DNA from 3 places in the Bordetella genomosp. 7 genome. Region 3 is predicted to be linked to each of the others. Evidence: predicted binding sites of a transcription regulator. Region 3 holds the regulator's gene; each other region holds the start of a gene.

Region 1 (3,273 bases), on a different contig from region 3:
AAACGCACGGGCATGCGCTGGTGCAGCGCCGCTTCGTTCAGGCGCGCCGGGTTGAAGGTGCTTTGGTAATACAGCCGCCACAGCGCCTCGGCCGGATCGGCTGCAGCGTCGGCCCGCAACGCCTGCGCGTCGGCGGGCGCGTCGGTAATGCGCAGGGCGCTGCCATCCCAGTGGGCCAGGCCGTGCGGCGTGCCTATGCACCACGTCGCATGGCCCATGCGGCGCGCAAAGTGATCGGCGGCGTCGGCCAGCACATCGTGCCGGGGCTCATACCAGGCCACGTACTGCGGCATGCCGGGGCGATCGCTGCGACGAAAGCGGACATAGGCGATCATGTCATGGTGGTCGCGGCGTACGGCCTTGGCCATGGCATGCAGCCGCGCGCCGTCTTCATCGGCCGCCGATACGCCGGCCCGGTCGCCGTGCGTATAACGCCACAGAACGCGATACAGCAAAGCCCACGGCCGTGGCGACCGATACTGCGCGGCCTCGCGCAGCAGTTGCGCGAACTCTCTGGAAATACGCACCTGCGGCGGCGCCGGGGGCACGCCCGGGCAAGGCGCTTCGGCGTGGGGCTCATCGCCAGGCGCGGCATAGTCCAGCGCAATCTGCGCGGCCTGTGGCTGATGCGGCGCGTCTTCCCAGGCAAGGGTTTCAGGGGGCCATTGCGCCGCGAGCGCGATCAGGGCCTGTTTGCGCCACCCGGCGTAGGTGGGCGTCACGACAAGCCTGCGTTGAACGGCGTGGCTCATAGCAGGGACAACTGTGCCGGGGCGGGGCTGAGCGCCCGGCGCAGTTGTTCAGAGGTGGGGTCGGCCAGCGGCGGCCGGTAATCTTGCACGACGACGAAGGGCCGCAGCTTTTGCATGGGGCAACGCAGGCGCACCAGGTCTTGGTAGCGCACGGCTCGCAGGCGGCGCAATTCGACCAGGCGCTGGGCGTTGCGTATGCCTATGCCGGGCACGCGCGCCACCAGCCGTAGCGGCGCGCGGTTAAGATCCACCGGAAACAGGTCGCGGTGCGCCAATGCCCACGCCAGCTTGGGATCGATGTCCAGCGGCAGGTCGCCCGAGCCCTGGAACAATTCTTCGGCGCGATAGCCGTAGCCGCGCAACAGGAAATCGGCCTGGTACAGGCGATGCTCGCGCAACAGGGGCGGCGCCTGCGCGGGAAGGCCGGAGGGGCTGTCGGGGATGGGGCTGAAGGCGGAGTAATACACGCGCTTGAGCTTGTACGCGCCATACAGCGCCTGCGCGGTATTCAGGATGGCGCGGTCGTCCGCGTCGTCGGCGCCGACGATCATCTGCGTGCTTTGCCCCGCCGGCGCGTTGCGGCGTTTTTCTTCGCGCGCGGTTTCCTGCGCCAGGCGGATCGAGCCCATGGCCCGCTTGATGGTGCCGGCGTTCTTCTCGGGCGCCAGGCGGTACAGGCCCTTGTCGGTGGGCAGTTCGATATTGACGCTGAGCCGGTCGGCATACTGGCCGGCAAGCGTAATAAGGCGCGGGTCGGCGTCGGGGATGGTTTTCAGGTGGATGTAGCCGCGAAACTGGTGGGTTTCGCGCAGCGACCGGGCCACCTGCACCAGTTGTTCCATGGTGTAGTCGGCATTGCGGATGATGCCCGAGCTCAGGAACAGCCCGTCGATGTAGTTGCGCCGGTAGAAGTCGAGCGTGAGATCGACCACTTCGCGCGGCAGGAACCGCGCGCGCGGCACGTTGCTGGATCGCCTGTTGACGCAGTACTGGCAGTCGTACTGGCAGAAATTGGTAAGCAGTATCTTCAGTAACGAGACGCACCGGCCGTCGGGCGTGAAGCTGTGGCAGATGCCCGCGCCCGTGCTGGCGCCCAGCCCCGCGCGCCCTTTGGAGTCGCGGCGCGGCGCGCCGCTGCTGGCGCATGACGCGTCGTATTTGGCGGCGTCAGCCAGAATTTCGAGCTTGGTGGCGATTTCCATATACTGTATATTTATACAGCAAAATTGCCTGCCGCCTGGTGTTGCAATGCCCCGCATGCCGGGTAAATTGTGGGGCACGTCCCGCCGCTATTCCACGGAGCCAGCCGTCATGACCGCCACTTTCACTCCCGCCTGCACAACCTTCCGTGCCCTGCACGAAAACGGCTGCTTTATCCTGCCCAACCCCTGGGACGCGGGCAGCGCCAGGTTTCTGCAAAGCCTGGGCTTCAAGGCGTTGGCCACCACCAGCTCGGGCATGGCCTGGTCTCGCGCCCGACCAGATGGCGGCGCAAGCCTGGACACGGTGCTGGCGCACCTGCGCACCATGGTGGCGGCTACGCCGCTGCCGCTGAACGCCGACTTCGAAAACGGCTATGCCGACGACGCCGAAGGCGTGGCGCGCAACGTGCGGCTGGCCGTCGAAACCGGCGTGGCGGGGCTATCCATCGAAGACGCCACCGGCGACGCCGCCCAGCCACAATATTCACTTGGCGTCGCAGTGCAGCGCCTGCAGGCAGCGCGCAGCGCCATCGACGCGGCGGGCACCGGCACATTGCTGGTGGGGCGCGCCGAAAATTTCATCGCGGGCAACCCCGACCTGCACGACACCATCGCCCGCCTGCAGGCGTACGCCGAGGCGGGGGCCGATTGTCTGTACGCGCCGGGCATACACACACGCGAACAGATCCGTGCGGTGGTCGCCGCGGTCGCGCCCAAGCCAGTCAACTTGCTGGTAGGCTCGACCACCGAACTCAGCCTGGACGACATCGCGTCGCTGGGCGTGCGGCGCATCAGCGTAGGCGGCGCGCTGGCGCGCTCGGCATGGGCAGGGTTTATGCGCGCCGCGCAATTGCTGGCACAGGGCCACCTGGACACCGCGTTTGCCGACGCGGCCCAGGGCAGCCAGCTCAATGCCTTGTTCGGCGCCCGCCCATGACCGGAAACATCCAGCGCAAGAAGGCGAGTGTGCGCCATGACGGCGACGCCTACACTGACATGACCACGCTTGCCTGCGCCCCCACGCGCAGGCAGCGCCCGCAAGGAGCCTGATCATGTCATACACCTGCAAGACCATCGCCACGCCCGTAGGGCAGCTTACGCTGGTGGCGCGCCAGATGAAGCTGGTGGCCGTTCTCTGGGAAAACGACCGGCCCGGCCGGGTCCCGCTGGGCCCCCTGAATCACGATCCGCACGATCCCGTGCTGTGCGAAGCCGAACGCCAGCTCGGCGAATACTTCTCCGGGCATCGCGATACGTTCGATCTGCCGCTGGACTTCCACTACGGCACCGAATTTCAAAAACAGGTCTGGAACGCGTTG
Region 2 (3,273 bases), on a different contig from region 3:
GGTGGTGCCCGCCACGGTGGGGTCCACCGTTACCGGCATGAGCCTGATCGCCGCGGGCGAGGGCGTGGTGCTCGGCATTGCATACTGGCTGGCGGGCGTGCCGTCGCCCGTGCTGCTGGGCGTGGTAACGGGCTTCATGGCCCTGATTCCCGGCGGGGCTCCGCTGTCGTTCACCCTGGTTTCGCTGTACCTGGTGGGGTCGGGGCACCTGGTGGCGGGGCTGGCGCTGTTTGCCTGGGGCACCATTGAACTGTTCATTGTCGACAAGACGCTGCGCCCGCGCCTGGTGGGCGGGCCGGTCAAACTGCCGTTCCTGCCCACTTTTTTCGGGCTGGTGGGCGGCGTAAAAACCATGGGCATCGTCGGCCTGTTCGTCGGGCCGGTGCTGATGGCGCTGCTGGTTGCGGTGTGGCGCGAATGGGTGCGCAATGTCGAGCAAGAGCGTGACGCGGCCCGGCTGCAGCCGGCCGCGGAATCGGGCGACAATTGATATCCGCCCGTTGGGCGGGCATAACGTGTACGGGCTTACATCTTCCCGAGGTTGAGAATGTCTGCATCATGCGTGGCCGAGCAATTGGCCACTCTGCGTCGGCAGGGCTATGTCGTAGTACGGCAATTCGCGCCTGCCGCAGTGGTCACGGCGCTGCGCGACGAAGCCGAGCGCCAATTGGCCAGCCAGGCCGGGCCCATCGAGTACGAAGCCGATCTGCAGTACCCTGGCGCGCCACCGTCGCGCCAGGCGCCGGGCGGGGCCACCGCAAGGCGCCTGCTGGGCGCCTTTGGCCGTGGCCCGCAGTTCAAGGCGTGGGCTACGTCGCCCGCCGTGGCCGCCTGGCTGCGCGCGTACTTCGGCGAAACGCCTGTGCTGTCCACCGTGCATCACAACTGCGTGATGACCAAGCATCCCGCGTATGGCAGCCTTACGGGCTGGCACCAGGACATCCGCTATTGGTCGTTCAGCCAGCCCGAGCTGGTGTCGGTGTGGCTGGCGCTGGGGCCGGAAACCGCCGAAAACGGCGGGTTGTACTTCATCCCGGGCTCGCACACGGCGTCTTATTCTGCCGAGCAGTTCGACGAGAAAAAATTCTTCAGGGATGAACTACCGGAAAACCGGCGCTGGATCCAGCAGGCGGTCTGCCCCGAACTGGCGCCTGGCGACGTGGTGTTCTTTCATTGCCGGACTCTGCATGCCGCCCGCCAGAACGGCACCGACCGCGTGAAGTTCTCGCTGGTTCACACGTACCACCCGCAAAGCTGCCTGCCCCTGCCAGGCAGCCGCTCGGCGTCTGCGCCCGGCGTACCGCTGGGCGACGAATAACGCAGCAGGTTCCGTCTGACACCTTTGGGTCAGCCTCCGCGTGGAGGGCCGGCCTGGCTCATCGGGGTCACCTGGGCTGTATCGCAGCGGTGTCTGACACCTTTGGAGTCAGACACCGGGTAGCGGGCGGCCTGGCTTATCGAGGGGCTGTCTGTGGCGTGTGGGGTGTCAGGCTCCGAAGGTGCCTGACACCGCCGACTCTTGTCCGCGCCCATGCCCGGTTTGGTACTATAACTGGACATTTATCCAGCTCTTCGGCCGCCATGCTGCCGCCCCACCGCTTTTACTACCTGCACAACTTCCAGCGCGCGCTGCAAGTCGTGGCCAGCCGCTGCGCGGACTTGCTCGACCCCGCCGAGCACGACTTTCTTCGCCAGTTCGCCATGCTTTCCCAGCCCGCGCAGGCGCTGTTCGTGCGCATGGCGATGCGGCGCGGCCCATGGTTTCGCGCCAGTCGGCTGGTGTACGAAGAAATCCCGGACGTGCCCGCGGCCGCCGCTGCCCTGGCGCAACGGGGCTGGCTGGACGCCGCCGCGCCCATGACGCTCGACGAGCTCTTCGGCCTTTGCACCTTGCCAGAGCTGCGGGCCATCTTTGCCGGGCAGGCGCCCGCATCCGCGCGCAAGTCCGACCTGCTCGAAACCCTGCGCGCGCGCCATGACCAGCCGCGCACCTGCGCGCAATGGTGCGGGCCTTCCTGGGAACCCGCCTGGCGCTTCATGCTCGGCGAATGCTGCGATCGCCTGCGCCTGATGTTCTTCGGCAACTTGCACCAGGACTGGTCGGAATTCGTCCTGGCCGACCTGGGCATTTTCCAGTACGAAGCGGTTCCCTTTGATGCCGCCGCGCGCGCATTCCAAAATCGCGACGACGTCGACCGATACCTTGCCCTGCACGCCTGCCGCCAGGCGCTGGAAGACGGCGCGCCGCCCGCCGGGCTCTTGCCCCACATCCAGGCATGCGCCAGTGCCAACCCCTGGATCGAACAACGCCGGGCCAAGACGCTGATGCGCGTGGGCCAGGCCTGCGAACGCGCGCAAGACTGGCAGGCGGCGCTCCAGGTGTACCAGCATTGCCAATATCCGGGCGCACGCCACCGGCGCATCCGCGTTCTGGAACGCATGGGCAAACATCGCGAATCGCTGGGGCTGGCCCTGCAGGCACTGGACGCGCCCGAAAACGAAGAAGAGCACCAGCGGGTGGCGCGCATGTTGCCGCGCCTGCGGCGCAACGCCGGCCACCCCGCGGCCCCCAGGGCGGGCAGGCTCGTGCCGCGCCGGCTGGATCTGACGCTGCCGCGTCCGGCCCGGCCGCAGCCCGTCGAGCACGTTGCGCGCGACCACCTGCACTGCGATACCGCGCCGGTGTACTACGTTGAAAATACGCTCATCACATCTTTGTTCGGCCTGCTGTGCTGGCAGGCCGTTTTCGCGCCCGTGCCTGGCGCGTTCTTCCATCCCTTTCAGCGCGGCCCGGCCGACCTGCACGCGCCCGATTTCGCGCAGCGCCGCGCCGGGTTGTTCGCGACCAGCCTTGCGCAACTCGACACCGGCGGCTATCGCGACGTCATCCTCCACAACTATGCCGGCAAGGCAGGGGTGCAGTCGCCGTTCGTCTTCTGGGGCGCGCTGTCCGAACCCTTGCTGCACACGGCGCTGGGCTGCCTGCCGCCCCAACACCTGAAACTGTTCTTCACGCGCATACTGCAAAACGTCGGAAGCAACTGCACCGGCTTGCCGGATCTTGTTCGTTTCTGGCCGGCGCAAAAGCGCTACGAGCTCATCGAGGTAAAGGGGCCGGGCGACAAACTCCAAGACAACCAGGTGCGATGGCTGCAGTATTGCGCACTGCACGACATACCGGCGCAGGTGTGTCATGTGCGCTGGCTGGAAGAGTCTGCATGAACTACACGGTGGCAGTGCGCGCCCTGTGCGAATTCACCGCCCGCGCCGGCG
Region 3 (3,273 bases):
CCCCATTATCCACAGCGGGCCTTCTCGCGTCCACACACCTTACTGAACTCCCATGAGCTCCCTTTTCGATTCCGTCGAACTTGCGCCGCGCGACCCCATCCTGGGTCTGAACGAACAGTACAACGCCGATACCCGCCCCGGTAAAGTCAACCTGGGCGTGGGTGTGTACTACGACGACGATGGCCGTATTCCGCTGCTGTCGGCGGTGCGCAAGGCGGAAATCGCGCGCATCGAGGCCGCGTCGGCGCGGGGTTACCTGCCGATCGAAGGCATCGCCGGCTACAACAAAGGCGCGCAAACGCTGCTGCTGGGCGCGGACTCCTCCCTGGCCGCAGAAGGCCGCGTCCTGACCGCCCAGGCGCTGGGCGGCACCGGCGCCCTGAAGATCGGCGCCGACTTCCTGCGCCAGTTGCTGCCGCAATCCAGAGTGCTGATCAGCAACCCCAGCTGGGAGAACCACCGGGCGCTGTTCGAACGCGCGGGCTTCACGGTCGATACGTATGCCTACTACGACCCGGCCACTCATGGCCTGGACTTCCCGGGCATGCTGGCCTCGCTGCAGGCCGCGCCGGAACAGACCATCGTGGTGCTGCACGCGTGCTGCCACAACCCCACCGGCGTCGACCCGACGCCCGAGCAATGGCAGCAGATCGCACAGGTCGTCAAGGCGCGCAACCTGGTGCCCTTCCTCGACATCGCCTACCAGGGCTTTGGCGCAGGCCTGCAGGAAGACGCCGCGGTAGTGCGCCTGTTTGCAAGCCTGGGGCTGACCATGCTGATCAGCTCGTCGTTCTCCAAATCGTTCTCGCTGTACGGCGAACGGGTGGGCGCGCTGACTGTAGTGGCCGGCAACAAGGACGAAGCCACGCGCGTGCTCAGCCAGCTCAAGCGCGTCATCCGCACCAACTATTCGAACCCGCCCACGCACGGCGGCACGGTGGTCTCCACCGTGCTGAATACGCCGGAGCTCTATGCGCTGTGGGAAGAAGAACTGGCTGGCATGCGCGACCGCATCCGCCTGATGCGCAAGGAACTGGTCGAGAAAATCGCCGCCGCAGGCGCCACGCAGGACTTCAGCTTCGTGCTGCAGCAGCGCGGAATGTTCTCGTATTCCGGCCTGACCTCCGCTCAGGTGGACGTCCTGCGCGAGCAACATGGCATTTACGCTGTGTCCAGCGGCCGCATCTGCGTGGCGGCCTTGAACAGCCGCAATATCGACACCGTCGCCAACGCGATCGCCGCAGTCATCAAGCAGTAAGCCCGGCCACTGCGCAGCAAGGCCCGTCCGGCAAAGGACGGGCCTTTTTTGTTGCGAGTCGGCTTTCCCCGCGGCCGGATCCGCGGCGACGCTCGTCCATGCCACACCCGTGCAACAAACCGGGCAGCCGCTCCCGCTGCGCGGCGCTTGCATTTTCGCCCGCGCTCGTCCAGAATCCACGCTGTATATCCATACAGTCCGCCTTTCGGATCATCGCCATGGCCACTAAACTCACCGACCGCCAGCAGGAAATCCTGGATCTCATCCGGGTTACGGTCGAGCGCACCGGTTTTCCTCCCACGCGGGCAGAAATCGCCCGCGCGCTGGGGTTCCGCTCGCCCAACGCCGCCGAAGACCATCTCAAGGCGCTGGCGCGCAAAGGGGCCATTGAACTCACAGCCGGCGCGTCGCGCGGCATACGCCTGAAAGACGCCGGCCACTCCTCCGCATCCGCTGCCGCCGCATCCGCTGCTGCATCGTCCGCGCTGGCCGGCATGGCCGACACCGTCGGGCGGCTGCTGCTGCCGCTGGTGGGCCGGGTGGCGGCCGGCAGCCCCATCCTGGCTGCCGAACACGTCGAGCGCGAAATCGGCGTCGACCCAGCCTTGTTCGCGCAGGCTCCCGACTACCTGTTGAAGGTACGCGGCATGAGCATGCGCGACGCAGGCATTCTGGAAGGCGACCTGCTCGCGGTAAAACGCGCCGCCGACGCTCGCAACGGGCAGATCATCGTCGCCCGCCTGGGTGACGACGTCACCGTCAAGCGCTTGCAGCGCCGCCAGGGTCGCATCGAGCTGCTGCCCGAAAACCCCGACTTCTCTCCCATCCTCGTCGACAACACTCAGGAATTCGCGCTTGAAGGTATTGCGGTAGGGCTGATTCGCACCCAACCGTTGCACTAAGGCGCCGCCGGCCTGGCCAAGGCGGCATCCCGCCGGCCCACAACGAGAGTCTCCGCGCCGGCAACGGTGTGCAAAAAAAACAGGGCGCCATATAGCGCCCTGTTTTTTTGCCCGGGCGGATAACCGCCCCTACAACCCTTAATGCTTGAAGACAGGGTCTGTCGGCGCAGGGTCGGCCGGCTTGCTGACCAGCGGCTCTTTCACGGCATCATCGTCGGCCAGGGGTTCGGGCTGGCGCTCAAGCGCCAGTTCCAGCACCTTGTCGATCCAGCGCACCGGCACGATCTCGAGCTGGTTCTTGACGTTGTCCGGAATCTCGGCCAAGTCTTTGACGTTTTCCTCGGGGATCAACACCGTCTTGATACCGCCACGATGCGCGGCCAACAGCTTTTCTTTCAAGCCACCGATGGGCAGCACCTCGCCGCGCAGGGTGATTTCGCCGGTCATGGCAACGTCGGCGCGCACGGGAATACCCGAAAGCGCCGAAACCATGGCCGTCGTGATGGCGATACCAGCCGAAGGGCCGTCCTTGGGGGTTGCGCCTTCAGGCACGTGTACGTGCATGTCGCGCTTTTCGAAAACACCGTCGGCAAAGCCCAGACGACGCGCCCGCGAGCGCACCACGGTGCGCGCGGCTTCTACCGATTCCTTCATGACGTCGCCCAGCGAACCCGTGCGCTGAATCGCGCCCTTGCCCGGCATGTCGGCGACTTCGATGGTCAGCAGGTCGCCGCCCACTTCGGTCCAGGCAAGCCCCGTGACCTGTCCGATCTGGTTCTCTTTCTCGGCCATGCCGAAGGTGTAACGCCGCACGCCCAGGTAATCGTTGAGGTTGTCGGCATTGACATGCACCGGCGCCGGCTGCGCGGGCTTGCCTTCGGCCTTGGCTTTGTCGGCTTCGGACAGCAGTTCCTTGACCACCTTGCGGCAAATCTTGCCGACTTCGCGCTCGAGCGCACGCACGCCGGCTTCGCGGGTGTAATACCGCACGATATCGCGCAGGGCCGAATCATCGACCGTAAGCTCGGACTCTTTCAGCCCATTGTTCTTCATCAGCTTGGGCAGCAGGTGGTCACGAGCGATGTGAACCTTTTCGTCTTCGGTGTAACCCGA

The links. Region 3 encodes LexA, which represses DNA repair genes until DNA is damaged. Its sites were predicted from a motif close to ACTGTATNNNNATACAGT; they were not measured.
Region 1: a site for LexA is predicted at 1,957-1,974, ahead of CAL18_RS16775 (putative DNA modification/repair radical SAM protein). Genes of this name have one in related genera too.
Region 2: a site for LexA is predicted at 1,552-1,569, ahead of CAL18_RS16380 (VRR-NUC domain-containing protein). Genes of this name have one in related genera too.

The regions. Positions count from the first base shown of each region.
Region 1 is NZ_NEVI01000022.1:18,774-22,046, forward strand. It holds gene CAL18_RS16770 (UdgX family uracil-DNA binding protein) at 1-752, opposite strand, end outside; gene CAL18_RS16775 (putative DNA modification/repair radical SAM protein) at 749-1,954, opposite strand; gene CAL18_RS16780 (isocitrate lyase/PEP mutase family protein) at 2,064-2,891, shown strand; gene CAL18_RS16785 (methylated-DNA--[protein]-cysteine S-methyltransferase) at 3,007-3,273, shown strand, end outside.
Region 2 is NZ_NEVI01000020.1:82,689-85,961, reverse strand. It holds gene CAL18_RS16390 (AI-2E family transporter) at 1-490, shown strand, start outside; gene CAL18_RS16385 (phytanoyl-CoA dioxygenase family protein) at 548-1,318, shown strand; gene CAL18_RS16380 (VRR-NUC domain-containing protein) at 1,582-3,222, shown strand; gene CAL18_RS16375 (ATP-dependent DNA helicase) at 3,219-3,273, shown strand, end outside.
Region 3 is NZ_NEVI01000014.1:359,442-362,714, forward strand. It holds gene CAL18_RS08630 (amino acid aminotransferase) at 53-1,258, shown strand; gene lexA (transcriptional repressor LexA) at 1,477-2,160, shown strand; gene lon (endopeptidase La) at 2,299-3,273, opposite strand, start outside.